Regions from separate parts of the Streptomyces sp. NPDC050674 genome, predicted to be linked through region 2. Evidence: riboswitches for the same ligand, from Rfam matches in the RefSeq annotation. Region 2 holds a riboswitch; each other region holds the start of a gene.
The links. Region 2 has a riboswitch for cyclic di-AMP ahead of AB0I06_RS25800 (M23 family metallopeptidase). Riboswitches for the same ligand answer to the same signal wherever they lie in the genome.

Region 1 (5,103 bases), on a different contig from region 2:
GTAGGCGCCGGACCGGTGGACCGGCCGTATCCCCGGAGATCGGGACAGACCACGGTGAAACCGCGTCGGACGAGGAGCGGGGCGACGCGATGCCAGGTCGCAGATGTCCGGGGGTGGCCGTGCAGCAGCACCACCGGCGGCCCGTCCCCGCCGTAGCGAACGAAAATCGATGCTTCATCGACCTGAACCCGCCTGGTATCAAAGCCCTCGAACAAGGCCCGGACCTCCCGCCCTCGTTGACACACCGCCACGGCGCCCATCGGTCCAGGACAACCCCGTACTCGCACACGCGGACCACCCTGCCAACAGGCTGCGCAAGACGGCCCCCTTTGCCGACGAGTGCTGAACCGACACAGCCTTCCTCATCCCCCGCAGAACCCGTGGACACAACTGCCTGATTCGCCAACGGTGTCGTCGAGCGAGCAGGGGCCCACCGGTTCACCTCACCGGGCTACAGCTTCTCCACCGGCGCGTACCGCAGCAGCAGCCGCTTCGGCTTGGTGTCCCCGAAGTCGATCGTCGCCTCGGCGTTGCCGCCCGTGCCCTTGACCGCGACGACGGTTCCGAGCCCGAACTGGTCGTGTGTGACCCGGTCCCCGACCGCGAGCGACACCACCGGCTTCTCCGAGGTGCGGCGGGTGGCGAACCCGGAGGCGCCCGAGGCGGACGAGCGGGAACGGGACGACGACAGCGAGGCCGCCACCGCCGAGACCGGCCCGGAGGACGCGGGCGCGGTCGCACCGGTGCGCTTCCACTCCAGGTGCGCCGCGGGGATCTCCTCCAGGAACCGGGAGGGCGGGTTGTAGGAGGGCTGGCCCCAGGCGCTGCGCAGCGTGGAGCGCGTCAGATAGAGCCGCTCCCGCGCGCGGGTGATGCCGACGTAGGCCAGGCGCCGCTCCTCCTCCAGCTCCTTGGCCTGTCCGAGGGCGCGCATGTGCGGGAAGACGCCGTCCTCCATGCCGGTGAGGAAGACGACCGGGAACTCCAGGCCCTTGGCGGTGTGCAGGGTCATGAGCGTGATGACGCCGTCGCCGTCCTCCTCGTCGGGGATCTGGTCGGAGTCGGCGACCAGGGCGACCTGCTCGAGGAAGTCGGACAGGGAGGCCTGCTCGTCCTCGCCGCGCTCCTGCTCGAACTCCATGGCGACGGCGGCGAGTTCCTGGAGGTTCTCGATCCGGGTCTCGTCCTGCGGGTCGGTGGAGGCCTGGAGCTCGGCGAGGTAGCCGGTGCGTTCCAGGACGGCCTCCAGCACCGTGGCCGGTCCGGCGCCGGACTCGACGATGGTGCGCAGGTCCTCCATCAGGGTGTTGAACCGCTTGACGGCGTTGGTGGAGCGCGCGGCCATGCCGTACGCCTCGTCGACGCGCTTGAGCGCCTGCGGGAAGCTGATCTTCTCGCGCTGGGACAGGGCGTCGATCATCGCCTCGGCGCGGTCACCGATGCCCCGCTTGGGGACGTTGAGGATCCGGCGCAGCGGCACCGAGTCCTCGGGGTTGGCCAGCACGCGCAGGTAGGCCAGGACGTCCCGGACCTCCTTGCGCTCGTAGAAGCGGACGCCGCCGACGACCTTGTAGGGCAGGCCGACGCGGATGAAGACCTCTTCGAAGACACGGGACTGGGCGTTGGTGCGGTAGAAGACGGCGACGTCGCCGGCCTTGGCCTCGCCCGCGTCCGTGAGGCGGTCTATCTCGTCGGCGACGAACTGGGCCTCGTCGTGCTCGGTGTCGGCGACGTAGCCGGTGATCCGGGCACCGGCGCCCGCGTTGGTCCACAGGTTCTTGGGACGGCGGGACTCGTTGCGCTCGATGACCGCGTTGGCCGCGCTGAGGATGGTCTGCGTGGAGCGGTAGTTCTGCTCGAGCAGGATCGTCGTGGCGTCCGGGTAGTCCTCCTCGAACTGGAGGATGTTGCGGATCGTCGCGCCGCGGAAGGCGTAGATCGACTGGTCGGCGTCGCCCACCACGCACAGCTCGGCGGGCGGGACCTCGGCCTCGGGCGGTACGTCGACCGGGTGCTCAGCGGTGCCGACGAGCTCGCGGACCAGGGCGTACTGGGCGTGGTTGGTGTCCTGGTACTCGTCGACCAGGACGTGCCGGAAGCGGCGGCGGTAGTGCTCGGCGACGTCCGGGAAGGCGCGCAGCAGGTTGACCGTCGTCATGATCAGGTCGTCGAAGTCGAGTGCGTTCGCCTCGCGCAGCCGCGACTGGTACATCGCGTAGGCCTGGGCGAGGGTCTTCTCGAACCCTCCCCCAGACTCCGTCTGGGAGGTGCCCCCAGTGGCCTGGGCGGCGAAGTCCTCCTCGTCGATCAGCTCGTTCTTCAGGTTGCTGATCTTGGCGCTGAAGGACTTCGGCGGGAAGCGCTTGGGGTCGAGGTCCAGGTCGCGGCAGACCAGGGCCATCAGCCGCTTGGAGTCGGCGGCGTCGTAGATCGAGAACGACGAGGTGAAGCCGAGCCTCTTGCTCTCGCGCCGGAGGATGCGCACGCACGCGCTGTGGAAGGTCATGACCCACATGGCGTTCGCGCGCGGGCCGACCAGTTGCTCGACGCGCTCCTTCATCTCACCGGCGGCCTTGTTGGTGAAGGTGATCGCGAGGATCTGGCCGGGGTGCACGTCCCGCTCGGCGAGCAGGTGGGCGATGCGGTGCGTGAGCACACGGGTCTTGCCGGAGCCTGCGCCGGCCACGATGAGCAGCGGGGAGCCGGAATGGACGACGGCGGCGCGCTGGTTGTCGTTCAGCCCCTCCAGGAGGGTGGCGGTGTCCACCACCGGGCGGGGGGCGCCGTCCCGGTAGTAGGGGTCGTGGTCCGGCGGCGCGTCGAACTTCCCGCCGAACAGATCGTCCGGGATCGACTCCGGAACGTGATCGTCCTCGGGCGGCGGCGGGGGCTCGTCCGCGGGGCCCCGCCGGGCCTGGAGGTCCGCCAGGAAGCTGTCGTCAAAGAGGCTGCTCATCGCTCTCCGAGTCTAGGGCGCCCCACTGACAGCACGCCGCCGCCCCGAGAACATCGCCGGAACCTCGCCGCGCACCCGGCCGCGGATCGACCGTCCGGCGGCGCATTGTCGCCCTCCATGACCGGCCGGTGACGGCCTGCTACACCCTCCTCATTCGTGGACATGTCGTGATCAACCGCCCCGGATCGTTCACTCTCCGCAACGCTCATGAGTAAGGTCACGAAAATGTATCGGGCATATCACCCATCAACCTTCACAAGGGCCACACGAATTGGCTACGGTGCGATCAGGCCGCATGACCCCCACCGGCGAACGTCGCCGGGCCGCGCGGCCTCCGCCGAGTCCGGTGTGCCGCAGCGGCAGCCGGAGCCGGGGACCCAACCGTGAACCTGGGGTGAATCGGCCCGACTCCCTGTGCGGAGAAGGCCGTAGGGCAACCCTTCCGAACCATCCGCCCGAACCCGACAGCTAACCCGGTAGGCGGAACGTGGAAGGAGTCGCCTCCCTTGGCGTCGCACCGCAAGTCGCGTCCTACGGGTACGCGCGTGGCAGGCATACGGACCCCCGCCCTCGCAACGGCGGCCCTCACCTCCGTGGCCCTGCTGTCCCAGTCGGCCAACGCCACCCCCGAGGCCGACGACAAGCCCAGCCTGGAGGACGTCGAGAAGAAGGTCGGCGACCTGTACCGCCAGGCCGAGTCGGCCACCGAGAAGTACAACGCGGCCAAGGAGAAGACCTCGAAGCAGCGCAAGCGCGTCGACACCCTCCTGGACGACGTCGCCCAGCGCACCCAGAAGCTCAACGAGGCGCGTGAGGAGCTGGGTTCCTTCGCCTCCGCCCAGTACCGCACCGGCGCCGCCGCCCCGGACACGGCCACGTTCCTGCTCGCGGACACCCCGCAGGACTACTTCGACCAGACCCAGCTGATGGACCGGATGACGGGCCGTCAGAAGGTCGCGGTCGACGACTACGTCACGCAGCAGTCCGAGACGATGAAGAAGCGCCAGGAGGCGACCGAGAGCCTCGAGACGCTCACCGAGTCGCAGGGCGACCTGAAGGCAGCCAAGGCCACCGTCCAGCGCAAGCTGGCCGACGCCCGCGAGCTGATGTCCCGGCTGACCGCCGAGGAGAAGGCCCGGCTCGCGGCGATCGAGCGGGAGAAGCGGGAGGAGGCCGCCCGCAAGGCCGACGAGCTGGCCCGGCAGCAGGCCGCCCGGCAGACGGCGCAGGACCAGGCGGCGGGGCAGCGGGAGGGCGGGTCCTCCGCCTCGGGGTCCACGGGCTCCGGCTCGTCCTCCGTGACCGTCCCGGCCGACTCCTCGTACGCCACCAAGGCCGACAAGGCGCTCGCCTTCGCCCGTGCCCAGATCGGCAAGCCGTACGTGTGGGGCGCCGTCGGCCCGGGCTCCTACGACTGCTCCGGACTCACCCAGGCCGCCTGGAAGGCCGCGTCCGTCACCCTGCCGCGCACCACCTACGACCAGGTGAACGCCGGCACCACGGTCCCGCTCTCCCAGGCCCAGCCCGGTGACCTGGTGTTCTTCTACGACGACGTCACCCATGTCGGGATCTACATCGGCAACGGCATGATGATCCACGCCCCGAAGCCCGGCACGTACGTGCGCGAGGAGTCGATCTACTACGACGGCGAGTCGGCGATCCACAGCGTGGTGCGTCCGGCCTGACGGTCTTGGTCCGATTTTGAGGGGCACGCGCGCGTGCCCCTCTCCCCGCGCGCACGGCGCTGCCTAGCATCGGCGCCATGCCCGGTCTCCCCCTGTCCGCCGCCCTGTGCGCGATGTACGCGCTGACGACCGGCGCCCTGGCGGTCGGTCTCGACTCGGCGGGGTACGAGACCCTCTCCCGTGTCGCCCTCGTCCCGGCCTGCGCGGCCTGGGCCGGGGCGGTCGCGTACGCCGTGCTGCGGCCCTCGCGGCCGCGGTGGCCGGCGCAGACGCCGACCGCGCTCACCTTTACGGCGGCGACCGCCCTGATCGGCACCGGCTTCTGCGCGGCCGGCTGGCAGCGGTCGGCCGCGGCGCTGCTGGCGCTCGCGGCCCTGCTGTGGGCGGCGCTGCTCGTCGCGGCGAACCCGGAGCGCCGCGGCACGGTGTTCCTGCGGTGTGCGGCCACCCAGGGGCTGGCCG
Region 2 (5,103 bases):
CGCGGGCGTGCGGCGGGTCGTCACCGCCTGGCGCGAGCCGGACACCTTCGTGACGGACGCCGACGGCAGCGGCCTCCTCGCGGCCGCGGGGGTGGAGGTCGTCGTCCTCCCGGAGCACGAGGAGCGGGCCAAGGCCCCGAACCGCCACCTGCCGGGCTGAGGGCGAGCCGATCGGCCCAACAGATCCTGCGTCCGCACCGCCGTCCGGGCCACGCTGCCTCCAAGGACCCGGACGACGAGCGCGGAGGCGGCGGCCATGGGGTCAGCGCGCAGACGAAGGACGGCGGCACTGCTCATGCTGCCGCTGCTCACCGCGCTCGCCCTGCTCGTCCCCTCCTGCCGGCCCGACGGCCCGGGCACCCGTGCCATGGGCCCGGTCCTGCCCTCCGACGCCGCGTTCACCCACCCCGGCGTCCTCGTCGACCGGGCCCAGCTGGACGCCCTGCGCGAGCACGTCACCGCCGGGCGGCAGCCCTGGCGAACGGCGTACCTCGCCCTGCGCGACAGCCCGTACGGCTCGTACCGGCACCGGGCCCGGCCGCACGAGACGGTCGTCTGCCCGGCCGGCGACCTTCAGGGCCGCGGCTGCGCCGCGGAGCGCGAGGACGCCCTGGCCGCCTACGCGCAGGCCCTGCTCTTCGCCGCCACCGGCGATCGGCGGCATGCGGAGAAGGCCAGGCAGCTCATGGACGCCTGGGCGGCCACGCTGCGCCGGCACACCGGGGAGAAGGCCGCGTTGCAGGCCGGCTGGACCGGGTCGGTGTGGGCCCGGGCCGCCGAGATCGTGCGGCACACACCCGGCGGGGGCTGGCCGGCCGCGCGGGTGCGCGGCTTCGAGGACATGCTGCGCACCGCCCACCTCCCCCAAGTCGTCGCCTCCGACCCGGACTTCACCGGATCCTGGGACCTGGTGGCGATCGACGCCGTCATCTCCGTGGCGGTATTCCTCGGCGACCACCGGGTCTTCGGCCATGCCCTGGAGCGCTTCCGGGAGCGCGTGCCCGCCTACCTCTACCTGGAGAAGGACGGCCCCGTGCCGCTCACCGTGCCCGGCTCCGGCGTGGACGGCCCGCAGCGGATGGCCTCGTACTGGTTCGGCCAGACCACGTACCGGGACGGCGTCTCCCAGGAGACCTGCCACAGCTTCCGGCACGTGGGTGCCTCGCTCGCCGCCACCGCCCACATCGCCGAGACGGCCTGGCACCAGGGTGTCGACCTCTACGGCGAGATCGAGGACCGGCTGGCGGCCGCGCTCGCCCTGCACGCCCGCCACGAACTGGACGGGCACGCACCCGAGTGGCTGTGCGGCGGCCGGGTCGAGCGGGGTCTCGGACCCCATCTGGAGGTCGCCCTGCACCATCTGGAGGAACGGCGCGGCCGGCCCGTCCCCGCCGCTCACGAACTGGCCGTCCGGGCCCGGCCCACCGGCACCGACGACCTGTTCACCGCCTGGGAGACCCTCACCCACGCGAGCGCCCCGGACGGCTGAGCGACGGGTGTGCACGAGCTGTCCCGCGGATGGCGTACACTGGAATCACAACGACGCGGGGTGGAGCAGCTCGGTAGCTCGCTGGGCTCATAACCCAGAGGTCGCAGGTTCAAATCCTGTCCCCGCTACTGAAGGCCGAGGGCCGGAATCCGAAAGGGTTCCGGCCCTCGGTGCTTTTCCAGGACGGTCTCACGGAGGCCCTCACGCTCGGTGAGCGAACCACCCCGTTCCGCATCACAACTGACACACCGTCAAAACCCGTCAGTCACTTGCGAGGTGGTCAACTCGCCCGATTTAAGCCGGTCATGGCAGGTAAGTCCGCGTGAAAAAGGTTAATGATCAAGTGGAATCGCTGGAATACCCCTCGTGCGTCTATTAACGTTCGATAACGCAGCGCGGTCGTCCCAGCCGTCACAGAAGGCGGCTCCGTGCGCACGCGCCGAATCCCGAAAGGGAACCGGGGAACCACCACTTGGGGTGAATCGGGCGGATACCACCGTGGAAGCACGGCGGGTATACGCGCGTAGGAGACCTTCCTGCTCCGAACCCGTCAGCTAACCCGGTAGGCGAGAAGGAAGGAAAGGAGCACGCCCACGTGGCGTCCAACCGGCCTGCCCCCGCGGCCCCGTTCGCGCAGAAGCGCGACACCGACACCTTCGGTTACGGCGGTCAGCGCACCGACGAGGGCCCGTTCCAGGAGTGGAACCCCACCGAGGAGTCCATCCGTCCCGTCCGTGGCCGGCACCGCGTCACCAAGCAGCGCGGCGGAGGTCTCGCCCGCAGCTCCACCGTCCTGGGCGTCGGCGTCATAGCCGCCGTGGGCGCCGGCGGCATGGCCAGCGCCCAGACCGGCAAGCCCCCGGTGTCCATCTCCGTGCCGGACCTGCCCTCGGTGGGTTCCCTCATCTCGGACGACGACACCCCCGAGGGTTCCGCAACCCCGCTCAGCAGCCTCGGCACCGCCACGGCGGACCCCGAGGAGAGCACCTCCGGCGCCGGCGAGGCGCTGCGCGCCCGGATCATGGCGCAGGTCGAGCACCAGCAGGAGCAGATCGAGACCAAGGCCGCGCAGGATGCCGCGGCCGCCGCCGAGAAGGCAGCGGCAGAGGCCGTCGCCAAGGCGGAGAAGGAAGCCAAGGCCAAGGCCGCCGAAGCCAAGAAGAAGGCGGAGGAGGAGGCCAGGAAGAAGGCCGAGGCCGAGCGGCTCGCCGCCCTCGCCAAGCAGTACACGCTGCCGACCTCCTCGTACACCATCACCTCCAGCTTCGGCCAGGCAGGCGCCTACTGGTCCTCCGGCTACCACACGGGCCTGGACTTCGCCGCGCCCACGGGCACGCCGATCAAGGCCGTGCACAGCGGCACCATCACCGAGGCCGGCTGGAACGGCTCCTACGGCTACAAGACCGTCCTCACCCTCGATGACGGCACCGAGATCTGGTACGCGCACCAGTCCTCCATCGGCGTCAGCGTCGGCCAGAAGGTCAGCACCGGCGACGTCATCGGCCGCGTGGGCGCCACCGGCAACGTCACCGGCGCGCACCTCCACCTGGAGGTCCACTCCGCCGGATCCGCGAGCGGCATCGACCCCATGGCGTGGCTGCGGGGCAAGGGACTCACCCCCTGAGCGGTCCACACCCGTGGAAACACCGGCGGCCCTGACGACGACCCCCCGACGTCAGGGCCGCCGGTTCTCCGTGTTTACGGGAACTTTGCGTCCGTTGCGGAATCAGGCATTCCTGTACGGGCGTTGACACGGAGCATGACTTCTCTGCGCAAGCTCGGCTCTTCCGACCTCGAGGTCTTCCCCCTCGCCCTCGGCGGCAACGTCTTCGGCTGGACCGCCGACCAGGACCGGTCGTTCGCCGTCCTCGACGCCTACACCGCCGCCGGCGGCAACTTCGTCGACACCGCCGACGTCTACTCGGCGTGGGCCGAGGGCAACCGGGGCGGGGAATCCGAGACCATCCTCGGCCAGTGGCTCGCGGCACGCGGGAACCGCTCCGACGTGATCGTCGCCACGAAGGTCAGCCAGCACCCCGACTTCCAGGGCCTGTCCGCCGCCAACATCAAGGCCGCGGCCGACGCCTCCCTGCGCCGCCTCGGCACCGACCACATCGACCTCTACTACACGCACTTCGACCGGCCCGACGTGCCCGTCGAGGAGATCATCGGCGCCCTCGACGAACTCGTGAAGGCCGGGAAGGTGCGGCACATCGCCGCCTCCAACATCTCCCCCGAGCGGCTGCGGGAGTCCCTGGAGTTCTCCGACCGCGAGGGACTCGCCCGGTACGTGGCCCTCCAGCCCCAGTACAACCTGGTCTCCCGCGACACCTACGAGGGCGCCCTCCAGGACCTGGCCGAGCGGTCCGGCCTCGCGGCCGTTCCGTACTACGCGCTCGCGTCCGGCTTCCTCACCGGCAAGTACCGGCCCGGCACGACGGTCGAGAGCGCCCGGGCGGGCGGTGCCGCCAAACATCTGGAGACCGAGCGGGGGCGCCGGGTGCTCGACGCCCTCGACGAGGTCGCCGGGGCGCACGACGTGCCCGTGGCGACGGTGGCCCTGGCCTGGCTCGCCGCGCAGCCGACCGTGGTGGCGCCGATCGCCTCCGCGCGGACGGTGGAGCAGCTGCCCGCCCTGGTGGGCGTCGGCGAGCTGACGCTCACGGACGCCGAGGTCGCCCGCCTCACGGAGGCGTCTGCCTAAGAGCGGTAGGGGTTGTACGCCGGGTACGGCGCCGCCCGGTAGCCGTACCCCTGCCCGTACACCCCGTGCACGGGCCAGGGCGGCGGCGCCACCGGGACCGGAGGGGCCGTGACCCGTGCCGCGTGGTCCAGCGCGGGGCGGGCCGCCTCCCGGCGCCGCCACAGCTCGCCGAGCAGCTCCTGCTCCCGTACGGCGAAGCCGGCCCCGGCGCGGCCCCGCCGGGCCCGGTGGCGCAGGAACGCCAGCGACGTGGCGTACGCCTCGTACCGCGCCACCTCCCGGGCCGCCGTCTTGCCCGCGTGGCGGCGGGCGTACCGGCGGGCGATCCGCCGGGCCCGCATCGAGCCGAGCGCGTACGGCTCGGCCGGTGTCAGCCACCCGGCCACCGCGTAGGCGGGCAGCTCCGCCCGGACGGTCTTCAGCTCCCGCTGCCGCGTCCAGATCACCAGCCACGTCAGCAGCCCGAAGATGGGCACCATGAACGCCGCGTACACGGCGAAGAACCCGTACTCGCCGAACGCCGACGAGCCGTTCCACATCGCGTGCATGCCCATCGCGAGCAGCAGGCCGCACAGCGGGAAGACCACGCGCCGCAGGCGTCGGCGGTCCGTCGAGAGCGCGCAGATGCCGAAGCCGATGCCGGTGAGGACCGTGAAGAGCGGGTGCGCGAACGGCGACATGATGATGCGCACGAAGAAGGTCGCCGCCGTGACGGAGGCGATGCCGGTGCCGCCGGTGAGCTGGTCGGTGCCGAAGGCCGTGCCCAGGTAGAGGATGTTCTCCGTGAACGCGAAGCCGGTGGCGGTCACACCGGCGACGACGACCCCGTCGACGATGCCGGTGAAGTCGCGGCGCCGGAAGAGGAAGACCAGCAGGACGGCGGCCGCCTTGGCCGACTCCTCGACCACCG
Region 3 (5,103 bases), on a different contig from region 2:
GATGTCGTCCGGCGACAGCGCCCCCTTGGCCGTCACGTGGTCGCCCGAGGACTCCCCGCGCAACCGGCGCCCGATCCACGGCACCAGGAACTCGCGCGCCCAGGCGACGTTGTCCCGCCGCACATCGAGAACGCCGCGCGGGGGCAGCGGAGGCCACGCCTGCTCGGGGTCGGCCGGCACGTCGAGGCCGAGCACCTGGCCGGCGCGCAGCGCCACCCGCGTGTGGCCCTCCGGAGACAGGTGCAGCCGGTCGGCGTCCCAGGCCCTGCGGTCCTGCACACTGCGCAGGGACCACAGGTCGAGCACCGGGCAGCCGTACCGGTCGGCGATGGCCCGGACATGGCCGTTGTAGGTGGCGATCTTGCCGCGCAGGTGCTTGAGCACCGGCACGCCACGGGTGTCGAACCCGGTCGTCACCATCACCGTGCCGGACACGGCGATGAGCTGGACCAGGGCACGCTCGAAACGCTCGGCCACCTCGTCGGGGTCGGTGCCCGGCCGGATGATGTCATTGCCCCCGGCACAGAAGGAGACGAGGTCCGGGGCCATGTCGACGGCCCGCGGAACCTGGTCCGCCACGATCTGGTCGAGGAGCTTCCCGCGTACGGCGAGATTGGTGTACCGGAAGTCGCCCTCGGGCCTGCGGTCGGCGAGCAGGACGGCGAACCGGTCGGCCCAGCCGACGAAGGCCCCGTCGGGGCCGGGGTCGCCGACGCCCTCGGTGAAGCTGTCCCCCAGCGCCACGTACGACCCGATCACTGCTCTGCTGTCACTCTTCGAATCGTCTGCCACAACGGTCCATGATTCACCCTTGAATGTGACTTACGCGACCGTAGGAAGGGGTTGACTGGCGGTGAGATAAGCCACTCCCAAAGTGTTCGCCAACTCCGGAATACACCGCTTGTCAGGGATGTTTCGGGGTGAACCGCCAGACCCGGAATCCGCTGATCCGGAAATGGCTCCAGACGGTCCGGAAGGCGAAGTGCCCGCCCGTGTAGGGCTGCGGGTCGGTGTGGTCGAAGACGAGCCGCCCGTTGTTCCACCATTGGACCGTGGAGCCGTCGGAGACGATCCGGACCCGGTTCGGCTCGTTCGCGGCCAGCAGCGGCTCGGTGCAGTCGAGGACCAGGGGCCGCACGCCGGGCTGGCCGACGTAACGGCGCAGCCGGGTCGTGGTGTTGTAGTTGGCGCCGTAGCCCGCGTAGTAGGTCGTGAGGTGGTCGTACTCGTCGAGGGCGCCGCCGCGCGGAGTCGCGAAGAGGTCGCCCGGAGAGCGGACGTCGGTCGCGTTCCAGAAGTTGTTGAGGTCCGAGACCCGGTCGTTGGCCCCGCCCTCGGAGACCGGGGTGGCGGTGTACTCCAGCAGGTACGGCCCTTCGAGTCGCCGCCTGAACCACACGGTGGCACCGCTCGGCACGTCGATCTCCAGGACGCCGCGGGAGGCGGTGACGGTGCCGCCGTCCTGGAGTTCGGTCGCCCACTGCCCGAGGCCGTGGCAGAAGTCGTCGCGGGCGACGAGGCGGCGGGGCGCGGCGTGCGCGGGCGCCGTCGGCGAGAGGACCGCGTACGCGGCTCCGGCGGCCAGGGCTGCGAACGCTCTGCGGGTGGTCGGCACGGGACACAGCTCCTCGGGATCCGCCGGGAAGGCTCTGGAAAGCGCTTGCACTCCGGACGGGATCACTCTGTCCCAACTGCCGCCGCCTGTCGATCCCTTGATGCGCCATCGGCCGCACACGCCGAAGGCCGGACCCGGGGTCGGGGTCCGGCCTTCACAGGCGTGTCAGGCGGGTGGTCGTGCGGTCGGTCAGCCGACGGAGACGCCGTGCGAGCGCAGGTAGGCGACCGGGTCCACGTCCGAGCCGTAGTCCGGCGTGGTGCGGATCTCGAAGTGCAGGTGCGGTCCGGTCACGTTGCCGGTCGCACCCGACAGGCCGACCTGCTGCCCGGCGGTCACGGTCTGGCCGGCCGAGACGGACAGCTGGGACAGGTGGGCGTACTGGGCGTAGAAGCCGTCGGCGAGCTTGATGACGACCTGGTTGCCGTAGGCGCCGCCCCAGCCGGCGGAGACGACCGTGCCCGCGCCGACGGCCTTGAGGGAGGTGCCGGTCGGGACGACGAAGTCGACACCGGTGTGGTAGCCGCTGGACCACATGCTGCCGGACATGTGGTACGGGGTGCCGATGGTGGCGCCGTTCACCGGGAGGGTGTAGCCGCTGGAGTTGCTCTGCGCGGCGGGCTCGGCGGCGGCCGGCTTGGCGGCGGTCTCCGCCTTCGGTGCCGGGTCGGCGGCGGACTGCTCGGGGGCCGAGGCCTTGGGCGTCGAAGGGGCGGACGGCTTCGGCGCGCTCGCCGCCTTCTTGCCGATCGACAGCTTCAGGCCCGGGTGGATCAGCGACGGGTCGGAACCGACGGCGTCACGGTTGTCGGCGTAGAGCTTCTTCCAGCCGCCGCTGACGTGCTGGTCGGCCGCGATCTTCGCGAGGTAGTCGCCGGCCTTCACGGTGTAGACGCGGGAGCCGGTGGCGTTTTCGGCGGCCTTCTTCTCAGCGGCCGGGGCCGACTGGACGGCCTTTTCCGGAGCCGACTGCGGGGTGGCGGCGTGGGCGCCGGCGGCCCCCATGAGCGGGAGGGCGAGGGCGGCCCCGCCGGTTCCGGCGACGGCGATGGAGCGGGTGAAACGCTGGGTCTTGGGGCGGCGGTGCTTACCCTTCGCGGGCATGGCGAATTCCTCTCCGTCGCCTGCGAGGTGAGCTGTCGGGTGCGAGCTGGAGATGCCCGGCCGCGCCGAGGCGTGGCTTAACCCCAAGCCGTTCCGGGAACCGGAACAGGCGTCTTACCTGTGGGTCCCCCGCTCCTGCCGTACGTCGGGTCAGTGTGTGCGGGCTCCGGGCGGCGGCAGGATTAGGCGTCCGTCCGGATTGGTGTGGAACGTAAGCGACCAAGACGCAATAGGACAAGCTTGCGGTTGCCCGCGACGGTGCTCCCCTCACCGCGCCGACACATTCCGCCGTCACCGAGCGTGGATTACCGATCTCCCGCTTTGCTCAATAACCCTGCGCATTGCCGGAATTACGTGAACATGGCGACAACACATCGTCACGAATATGACGATGGTCACGCGCCCCGACCTCATCTCCTTTACGATCGGGGCACGTTATCCCCTTAACTACCTAAGCGCCCTATTCGGACAGAAGGGCTACTTCCGCTTAAGGCGGACGACGGTGGCGTCGAGATCCCCGCCCAGGCCGACCCGGAGTCCGTGATGGAGCAGCAGGGCACCTCGGTGAACTTCGCCCGTTTCGAGGCATTCGTACTCCGCTGCCGGATCGAGGCCGCGCAGCCGGAGTGCCGGGACGGGCTCGCCGTAGCGCTGCGCCTGGAGCCAGGCGAGCACGACGGTCTCCTCGCCGAGGACGTACTGCACGGCGCTCAGTCCGCCCTCCGGGGGGCGCAGCCGGTACAGGTCGCCGCGTTGCACCACGGGCCGGATCTCCTTGTAGAGCCCGACCCACTCCGCCGCCTCGGCCAGCTCCTCGGCCGTCCACTTCGTGAGGTCGCCGCCGACCCCGAGCACCCCGGCCATGGCACTGACGAACCGGAACCGCAGCGAGCTGGCCCGGTGGTTGAGCATGGCGTTCGGACTGTCGGTGACCCAGGCGGCCATGACCCGGGGCGGATGGATCTGGCTGAAGCCGTGCTGGATGGCGAGCCGGTCCAGGGGGTCGGTGTTGTCGGAGGTCCACACCTGGTCCGTGCGGCCCAGCACGCCGAGGTCGATCCGGCCGCCGCCACCCGAGCAGGACTCGAAGGCCACACCCGGGTGGGCGGCCCGCAGCCGGTCCAGCAGGGCGTACAGGCCGCGCACGTGGTCGACCCACAGCCGCTGCGGGTAGGGGTCGTCGGGCCAGCCGGCATCGGTGAAGCAGCGGTTGAAGTCCCACTTCACGTAGTCGATCGGCGCGCTGGAGAGGAGCCCGTCGAGCTGCTCCCACAGGTACTCCCGGACATCCTCTCGCGCGAGGTTGAGGACGAGCTGATTGCGGAACTCCGTCCGCTTTCGCCCTGTTTGGTACTGCACCCAGTCGGGGTGCGCGCGGTACAGATCGCTGTCCGGGTTGACCATCTCGGGCTCGACCCAGATGCCGAACCGCATGCCGAGTCCGCGCACATGATCGGCGAGCGGCTTCAGCCCGCCCGGGAAGCGGTCGGGGTTGGGAGTCCAGTCGCCGAGCCCGGCCCGGTCACTGGTGCGCGCCCCGAACCAGCCGTCGTCGACCACGAACAGCTCGACGCCCATGGCGGCGGCCCGCTCGGCGAGCGCCCGCTGCTGCTCCTCGGAGATGTCGAACTCGGTGGCCTCCCAGGAGTTGAACAGCACCGGCCGGTCCTGCCCGGCGTCCGGGATCACATAGGCGCGCTGGTAGGCGTGCCAGGCCCGGCTCGCCCCGCCGAAACCACCGTCGCTCCAGAGGCCGGCGAAGACGGGGGTGGTGTACGACTCACCCGCGTCCAGCGTCAGCAGGCCCGAGTCGTCGTAGCCGGCGCCGCCGGTGATCTGCACGCGCGCGTCGGGGAGCTGGGCCACGGCGATCCGCCAGGAGCCGGACCAGCCGAGGGCGCAGCCGTACACCTCGCCGTGCTCCTCGGTGGCGTCGGTGTCGAGGGCGACCCAGGGCAGGTGCTGGTGGGAGGTGTGGCCGCGGCGGCTGCCGATGACCTTCTCGCCGTGGGTGAGGGCCGAGCGCGTCAGCCGGGACTCGGCACCCCATCGGCCGTGCAGCTGGGAGAGCCGCCAGGCGTCACGGTCGGGCAGCGTCCAGGTCGCGGAGTCGGCGCGCAGCAGCTCCAGTGCCGGTCCCCGGTTGTCCAGGGTCACCCAGCGCTCGACGACGTCCGTCGAGGCACGCATCCGGTAGTGCAGCGTCACGGTCAGGCCGTCGTCGCGGAACCGGAGTCTCAGCTCGTCGTCCTGGGTGTCGTGTCCGTCGAAGGTCCACTCGGTGCCGCGGCGCCCGGCCGTGCGCACGGACAGGGCGGGGCGCACGAAACGGGGGCCGCCCTCGACCGGGTACTCCTCCCGTCCGTCGAGCGGGGACTCGAAGG
Region 4 (5,103 bases), on a different contig from region 2:
GGTCTTGCCGGACTCGTGGGAGTCGGAGGCGATGTCCAGGACGTCGTCCGCGAGCTGGAAGGCGACGCCGAGGCGCTCGCCGTACTGGGTCAGCACGTGCACGACCGTCTCGTCGGCGCCGGACATCATCGCGCCGAACCGGCACGAGACGGCGACCAGCGAGCCGGTCTTGCCGCCCAGCACGTCCAGGTAGTGCTCGACGGGGTCGCGGCCGTCCTGCGGTCCGGCCGTCTCCAGGATCTGGCCGGTCACCAGGCGCTCGAACGCCTCGGCCTGCACCCGCACGGCCTCCGGGCCGAGGTCGGCCAGGATGTGCGAGGCGCGGGCGAAGAGGAAGTCGCCGGTGAGGACGGCGACGGAGTTGCCCCAGCGGGTGTTCGCGCTCGCGACGCCGCGGCGCACGGCGGCCTCGTCCATGACGTCGTCGTGGTACAGCGTGGCGAGGTGGGTCAGCTCCACGACGACGGCCGAGGGCACGATCCCGGGGGCGTGCCGGTCGCCGAACTGGGCGGACAGCATCACGAGCAGCGGACGGAACCGCTTGCCGCCGGCGCGCACCAGATGCTGGGCGGCCTCCGTGATGAAGGGCACCTCACTCTTGGTGGCCTCGAGCAAGCCTTCCTCGACAGCCGTCAGTCCGGCCTGGACATCGGCTTCCAGAGCCTGGTCCCGCACGCTCAGCCCGAACGGCCCGACGTCGGTCACGAGGGGTCTCCTGTCTGCTGTGTCTGCCGGTGATTACGCGGTTTGTCGATAGGTCGCTGCCCTCACTCGAGTCAGCGTATCCGGTCACGTTTCGATCACCGCCAGCGCCCAGGGTTACAGGCCGGGCGGTATCCGATCACGACCGCAATGTTTTCGATCAACCCATAAGAACAGATATTTATCGACTTACCCAAGGGTAGTGAACTATGCACCATTTGCCGCTTTGGGTAAGCAAATTCCTGTTGGTGAAAAATGCCCTGCGGACTCGTGATCAGTGAGTTGAATCACTGCCTCCGCTTTCCCGCCCTCCTCCCACCTCGCCCCGTACCCCCTTTTCCGGAAAGCAAGTTGAGCCCTTGGCTGCCGCAAAGGATCAAGCGGCCCAAATGCCTCCGACCAAGGTCAACTACGTGATATGTGACTGAGGCGCTTGTTCCGGACATGTGCTCTCGCATACGTTCCCGCCCTGTCCGGCGGACGCCTCATCCTGCCGCCGCCCGGACTCCCCACTGGAACCGACTCACTCACGCAGGGCAGGAGCGGGGGACCCAGGTAAGTCGCCGGTCCGCACAGCGGCACGGCTCGGGGTGAAGCCGCGCACGGCACACAGCGCCGTACGCGGCCGGGCACCTCCCGGCCCGAACCCGACAGCTCACCTCGCAGGCGCCGGAGAGGAACATCGTCATGGCCGGACGAGGCAAGCACCGTCGCCCCAGAACCAACCCGCTGACCCGCGGCTTCATCGCCGTCGGCACCGGCGGAGCCGCACTCACCCTCCCGCTCCTCGGCGCCGCCCAGGCGAGCGCCGCCGAGCCCCAGAGCGCCCCCGTCGCCGCACAGTCCGCGCCCCGCGCGGCCCAGCCCGCCACATCGCTCACGTACACCGTGGTCAAGGGCGACTCGCTGGCCCGCATCGCGGACAAGTACGACGTCCGGGGCGGCTGGAAGCGGCTCTACAAGGACAACCGCGCCGCCGTCGGCGACAACCCGAAGCTGATCCACCCGGGTCTGAAGCTGACGGTGAAGACCACCAAGGCGAACGCCGCGAAGAAGACGGCCACCCGGTCGTCCGCCCCCGCCAAGCCGGCCGCGAAGCCCGCCACGGGCGTCGCGCAGGCCACCCAGGCGTCGGCCACGACCTACGCGAACAACCTGGACGGCTGGATCCGCGAGTCGCTGGACATCATGGCGCAGAAGGGGATCCCCGGGTCCTACGACGGCATCTACCGCAACATCATGCGCGAGTCGTCCGGCAACCCGCTGGCGATCAACAACTGGGACTCGAACGCCGCAGCGGGCACCCCGTCCAAGGGCCTGCTCCAGGTCATCGACCCGACGTTCGCCGCCTACCACGTGGACGGCACCTCCTTCGACCCGTTCGACCCGGTCGCCAACATCACCGCGGCCTGCAACTACGCGGCCGACCGCTACGGCTCGATCGACAACGTCAACGGACCGTACTGAGCCGCCCCGCCCAGCAGTCGCTCGAGGACGACGGCGATGCCGTCGTCCTCGTTCGACAGGGTGACCTCGTCGGCCACGGCCTTGAGTTCGGGATGGGCGTTCGCCATCGCGACGCCGTGGCCGGCCCAGTCGAACATCGGGATGTCGTTGGGCATGTCGCCGAAGGCGATGGTGTCCGCCGGACGCAGCCCCAGATGCTCGGCTGCCAGCGCCAGGCCCGTCGCCTTGGTGATCCCGCACGGCTGGAGCTCCACCGTGCCGGGCCCCGACATCGTCACCGTCGCCAGGGAACCCACCACCGAGCGGGCCGTCGCCGCCAGCGCGTCGTCCGACAGGTGCGGATGGCGCAGCAGCACCTTGCTGATCGGCTCGCCCCACAGGTCGTCGCGCCGTTCGACCCGCACCGCGGGCAGGGTCGGGTGCGGCATGAGATAGCCCGGCTCGATCAGCGTGAGCCCGTCGACCCCGTCCTGGTCGACCGCCGCGTACACCTGCCCCACCTCGGCCTCGATCTTGCCGAGGGCGGTCTCGGCCAGCTCCCGGTCCAGCGTGATGGACCACAGCAGCCGGTCCGCGCCGGCGTCGTACACCTGCGCGCCCTGCCCGCACACCGCGAGCCCCGTGCAGCCGAGGTCGTCCAGCAGCGGCCGCACTCTCGGCGCCGGCCGGCCCGTCACCACGAGGTGCTGGGCACCGGCGTCCGCCACCCGCGCGAGCACGGCGAGGGACCGTTCGGAGAGGGTGTCGTCGCCGCGCAGCAACGTCCCGTCCAGATCGGTGGCGATGAGTGAATATGCGAGGGGTGCGGCCATGATCAGAGAATACGGACAACGCGGCCCTTCGTTTCATCGCACAGGGCACGCCGATTGCCCGGTTGAAGGCCTCTGCACCGGTTGGCAACAACATGCTCCGCTACCTACCCGAGAGGCCGCATAGAGCGGTACCTTCCATGTGTCCAGGGGGGACTTGATCGGGGGGTCAGGTTGAGCAGTGGGCGCATTCGCGTGGCGGGGGCCGGGGAGCTCGGTGAAGAAGAGAAGGAGCGCTGGCGTGCGCTGCGCGCGGCCTCCGGAGCACCGCGCAACCCCTTCATGGAACCGGAGTTCACCGAAGCCGTCGGCCGGGTCAGGCCGGGGGCCCGGGTCGCCGTGGTGTACGAGGGGCTCGAGCCGGCCGGCTTCCTGCCCCATGAGCGGGGCCCGTTGGGGCAGGGCCGGGCGATCGGGTTCGGCGTCTCGGACGCCCAGGGCGCGATCCTGCGGCCGGGCCTGGACCTGGAGACGGGTGAACTGCTGAGGGCCTGCTCGGTGTCGAGCTTCGCCTTCGACAACCTGGAGGCCGAGCAGCGGCTGTTCGTCCGGTACGCGGCCGAGGGGTACGCCACCTACGTCATCGACGTGGAGAAGGGCTACGAGACGTACGAGTCGGTGCTGCGCGCGCAGTCGCCGAAGTTCCTGAAGACCACCCTGGCCAAGGAGCGCAGGCTGGGCCGGCAGGTCGGTGAGCTGCGGTTCGTCTTCGACGAACGCGACCCGGCCGCGCTGCGCACGCTCATGGAGTGGAAGTCGGCGCAGTACCGCAGGACCGGCCGCCGCGACCGGTTCGCCCAGGAGTGGATCACCCGGCTCGTCGGGCAGCTGGCCCGGACCCGGGCGCCGGAGTGCAGCGGCACGCTGTCCGTGCTGTACGCGGGTGAGCGGCCGGTCGCCGCGCACTTCGGGCTGCGTTCGGCCTCGGTGCTGGCCTGCTGGTTCCCGGCCTACGACCCGGAGTTCGCGAAGTTCTCGCCGGGGCTGGTGCTGCATCTGCGCATGGCCGAGGCGGCGGCCGCCGAGGGGGTGGGCATGCTCGACCTGGGGCGGGGCGCGGCCGAGTACAAGGACGCGCTCAAGACGGGCGAACTGCCCGTGTACGAGGGTGCGGTGACGCGGCCGGGGGCGGGCGCGGCGCTGTACTGGCTGGGCCGTGAGCCGGCCCGCCGCGCGCACAGCTTCGTCCGCGGCAGGCCGCGGCTCGCGGCGCTGGCCGCGCGGACGCTGAAGGGCGCGGCCCGGCTGCGCCGTACCTGACACACAAGGGGGGTGGGCGCATGGCCCGTTCGGCGCGTGCGCAGGAGGAGATACGACGGTTCCTCGACATCGGGGCGGTCCAGGTCGCCGAGCTGGACCTCGACGGCGACGAGGCGGTGCTCAGACCCGGTCCGGGCAGTCCGCCCGTGACCCACGGGGAGGTGTTCGTACTGGTCAGGAGGTCCGGCCGGCCGGTGGGCACGCTGCTCGGGCGGGTGCCGGAAGGGGCGGATCCGAAGGCCGTGCTGGCGGGGCGGGCCCGGGCGGAGTGCGGGCCCGCCGTCTTCGGCGAAGGCGGCAAGCCACCGTTCACCACGGTCGTCGTCGCGACCCGGGAGCGGGCCGGGCAGCTGGCCCGGGCGCTGGACTCGCTGCTGGCGCAGGACCATCCGCGGTTCGAGATCGTCGTCGTCGACAACGCGCCCGTCACGGACGAGACGCGCCGGCTGATCGAGACGAAGTACGCCGAGCGCGTGCGCTACGTCCGTGAGCCCGTTCCGGGGCTCGCGGCCGCCCACAACACCGGGCTGGAGGCCGTGCGCGGGGAGGTGGTCGCCTTCACGGACGACGACGTGGTCGCCGACCCGCGCTGGCTGACCGAGCTGACCGCGCCCTTCACCGCCGATCCCGGGCTCGGGTGCAGCACCGGGCTGATCCTGCCCGCGCGGCTGACCACTCCGGCCCAGGTGCTGCTGGAGAGCCACGGCGGTTTCGCCAAAGGCTTCACTCCAAGGACGTACGACCCGGCGCACCCGCCGGGCGACGAGCCGCTGTTCCCGTTCACGGCGGGACGGTTCGGCTCGGGCGCGAACATGGCGTTCCGCACGGCGGTCCTGCGTTCCGTGGGTGGTTTCGACCCGGCCAC

Region 1: another riboswitch for cyclic di-AMP. It lies ahead of AB0I06_RS11405 (NlpC/P60 family protein); the one in region 2 lies ahead of AB0I06_RS25800 (M23 family metallopeptidase).
Region 3: another riboswitch for cyclic di-AMP. It lies ahead of AB0I06_RS02040 (peptidoglycan DD-metalloendopeptidase family protein); the one in region 2 lies ahead of AB0I06_RS25800 (M23 family metallopeptidase).
Region 4: another riboswitch for cyclic di-AMP. It lies ahead of AB0I06_RS24565 (LysM peptidoglycan-binding domain-containing protein); the one in region 2 lies ahead of AB0I06_RS25800 (M23 family metallopeptidase).

Annotation. Positions count from the first base shown of each region.
Region 1 is NZ_JBFAIG010000005.1:234,591-239,693, forward strand. It holds gene AB0I06_RS11395 (alpha/beta hydrolase) at 1-215, opposite strand, end outside; gene pcrA (DNA helicase PcrA) at 452-2,956, opposite strand; cyclic di-AMP (ydaO/yuaA leader) riboswitch at 3,282-3,455, shown strand; gene AB0I06_RS11405 (NlpC/P60 family protein) at 3,463-4,641, shown strand; gene AB0I06_RS11410 (hypothetical protein) at 4,719-5,103, shown strand, end outside.
Region 2 is NZ_JBFAIG010000017.1:19,719-24,821, reverse strand. It holds gene AB0I06_RS25815 (dihydrofolate reductase family protein) at 1-160, shown strand, start outside; gene AB0I06_RS25810 (alginate lyase family protein) at 257-1,489, shown strand; tRNA gene AB0I06_RS25805 (tRNA-Met) at 1,544-1,617, shown strand; cyclic di-AMP (ydaO/yuaA leader) riboswitch at 1,917-2,073, shown strand; gene AB0I06_RS25800 (M23 family metallopeptidase) at 2,085-3,113, shown strand; gene AB0I06_RS25795 (aldo/keto reductase) at 3,249-4,193, shown strand; gene AB0I06_RS25790 (PrsW family intramembrane metalloprotease) at 4,190-5,103, opposite strand, start outside.
Region 3 is NZ_JBFAIG010000001.1:489,244-494,346, forward strand. It holds gene AB0I06_RS02030 (SGNH/GDSL hydrolase family protein) at 1-759, opposite strand, end outside; gene AB0I06_RS02035 (DUF6250 domain-containing protein) at 905-1,615, opposite strand; gene AB0I06_RS02040 (peptidoglycan DD-metalloendopeptidase family protein) at 1,805-2,719, opposite strand; cyclic di-AMP (ydaO/yuaA leader) riboswitch at 2,724-2,885, opposite strand; gene AB0I06_RS02045 (alpha-galactosidase) at 3,197-5,103, opposite strand, start outside.
Region 4 is NZ_JBFAIG010000015.1:142,694-147,796, reverse strand. It holds gene AB0I06_RS24570 (polyprenyl synthetase family protein) at 1-705, opposite strand, end outside; cyclic di-AMP (ydaO/yuaA leader) riboswitch at 1,209-1,384, shown strand; gene AB0I06_RS24565 (LysM peptidoglycan-binding domain-containing protein) at 1,390-2,169, shown strand; gene AB0I06_RS24560 (HAD family hydrolase) at 2,133-2,981, opposite strand; gene AB0I06_RS24555 (GNAT family N-acetyltransferase) at 3,153-4,238, shown strand; gene AB0I06_RS24550 (glycosyltransferase) at 4,259-5,103, shown strand, end outside.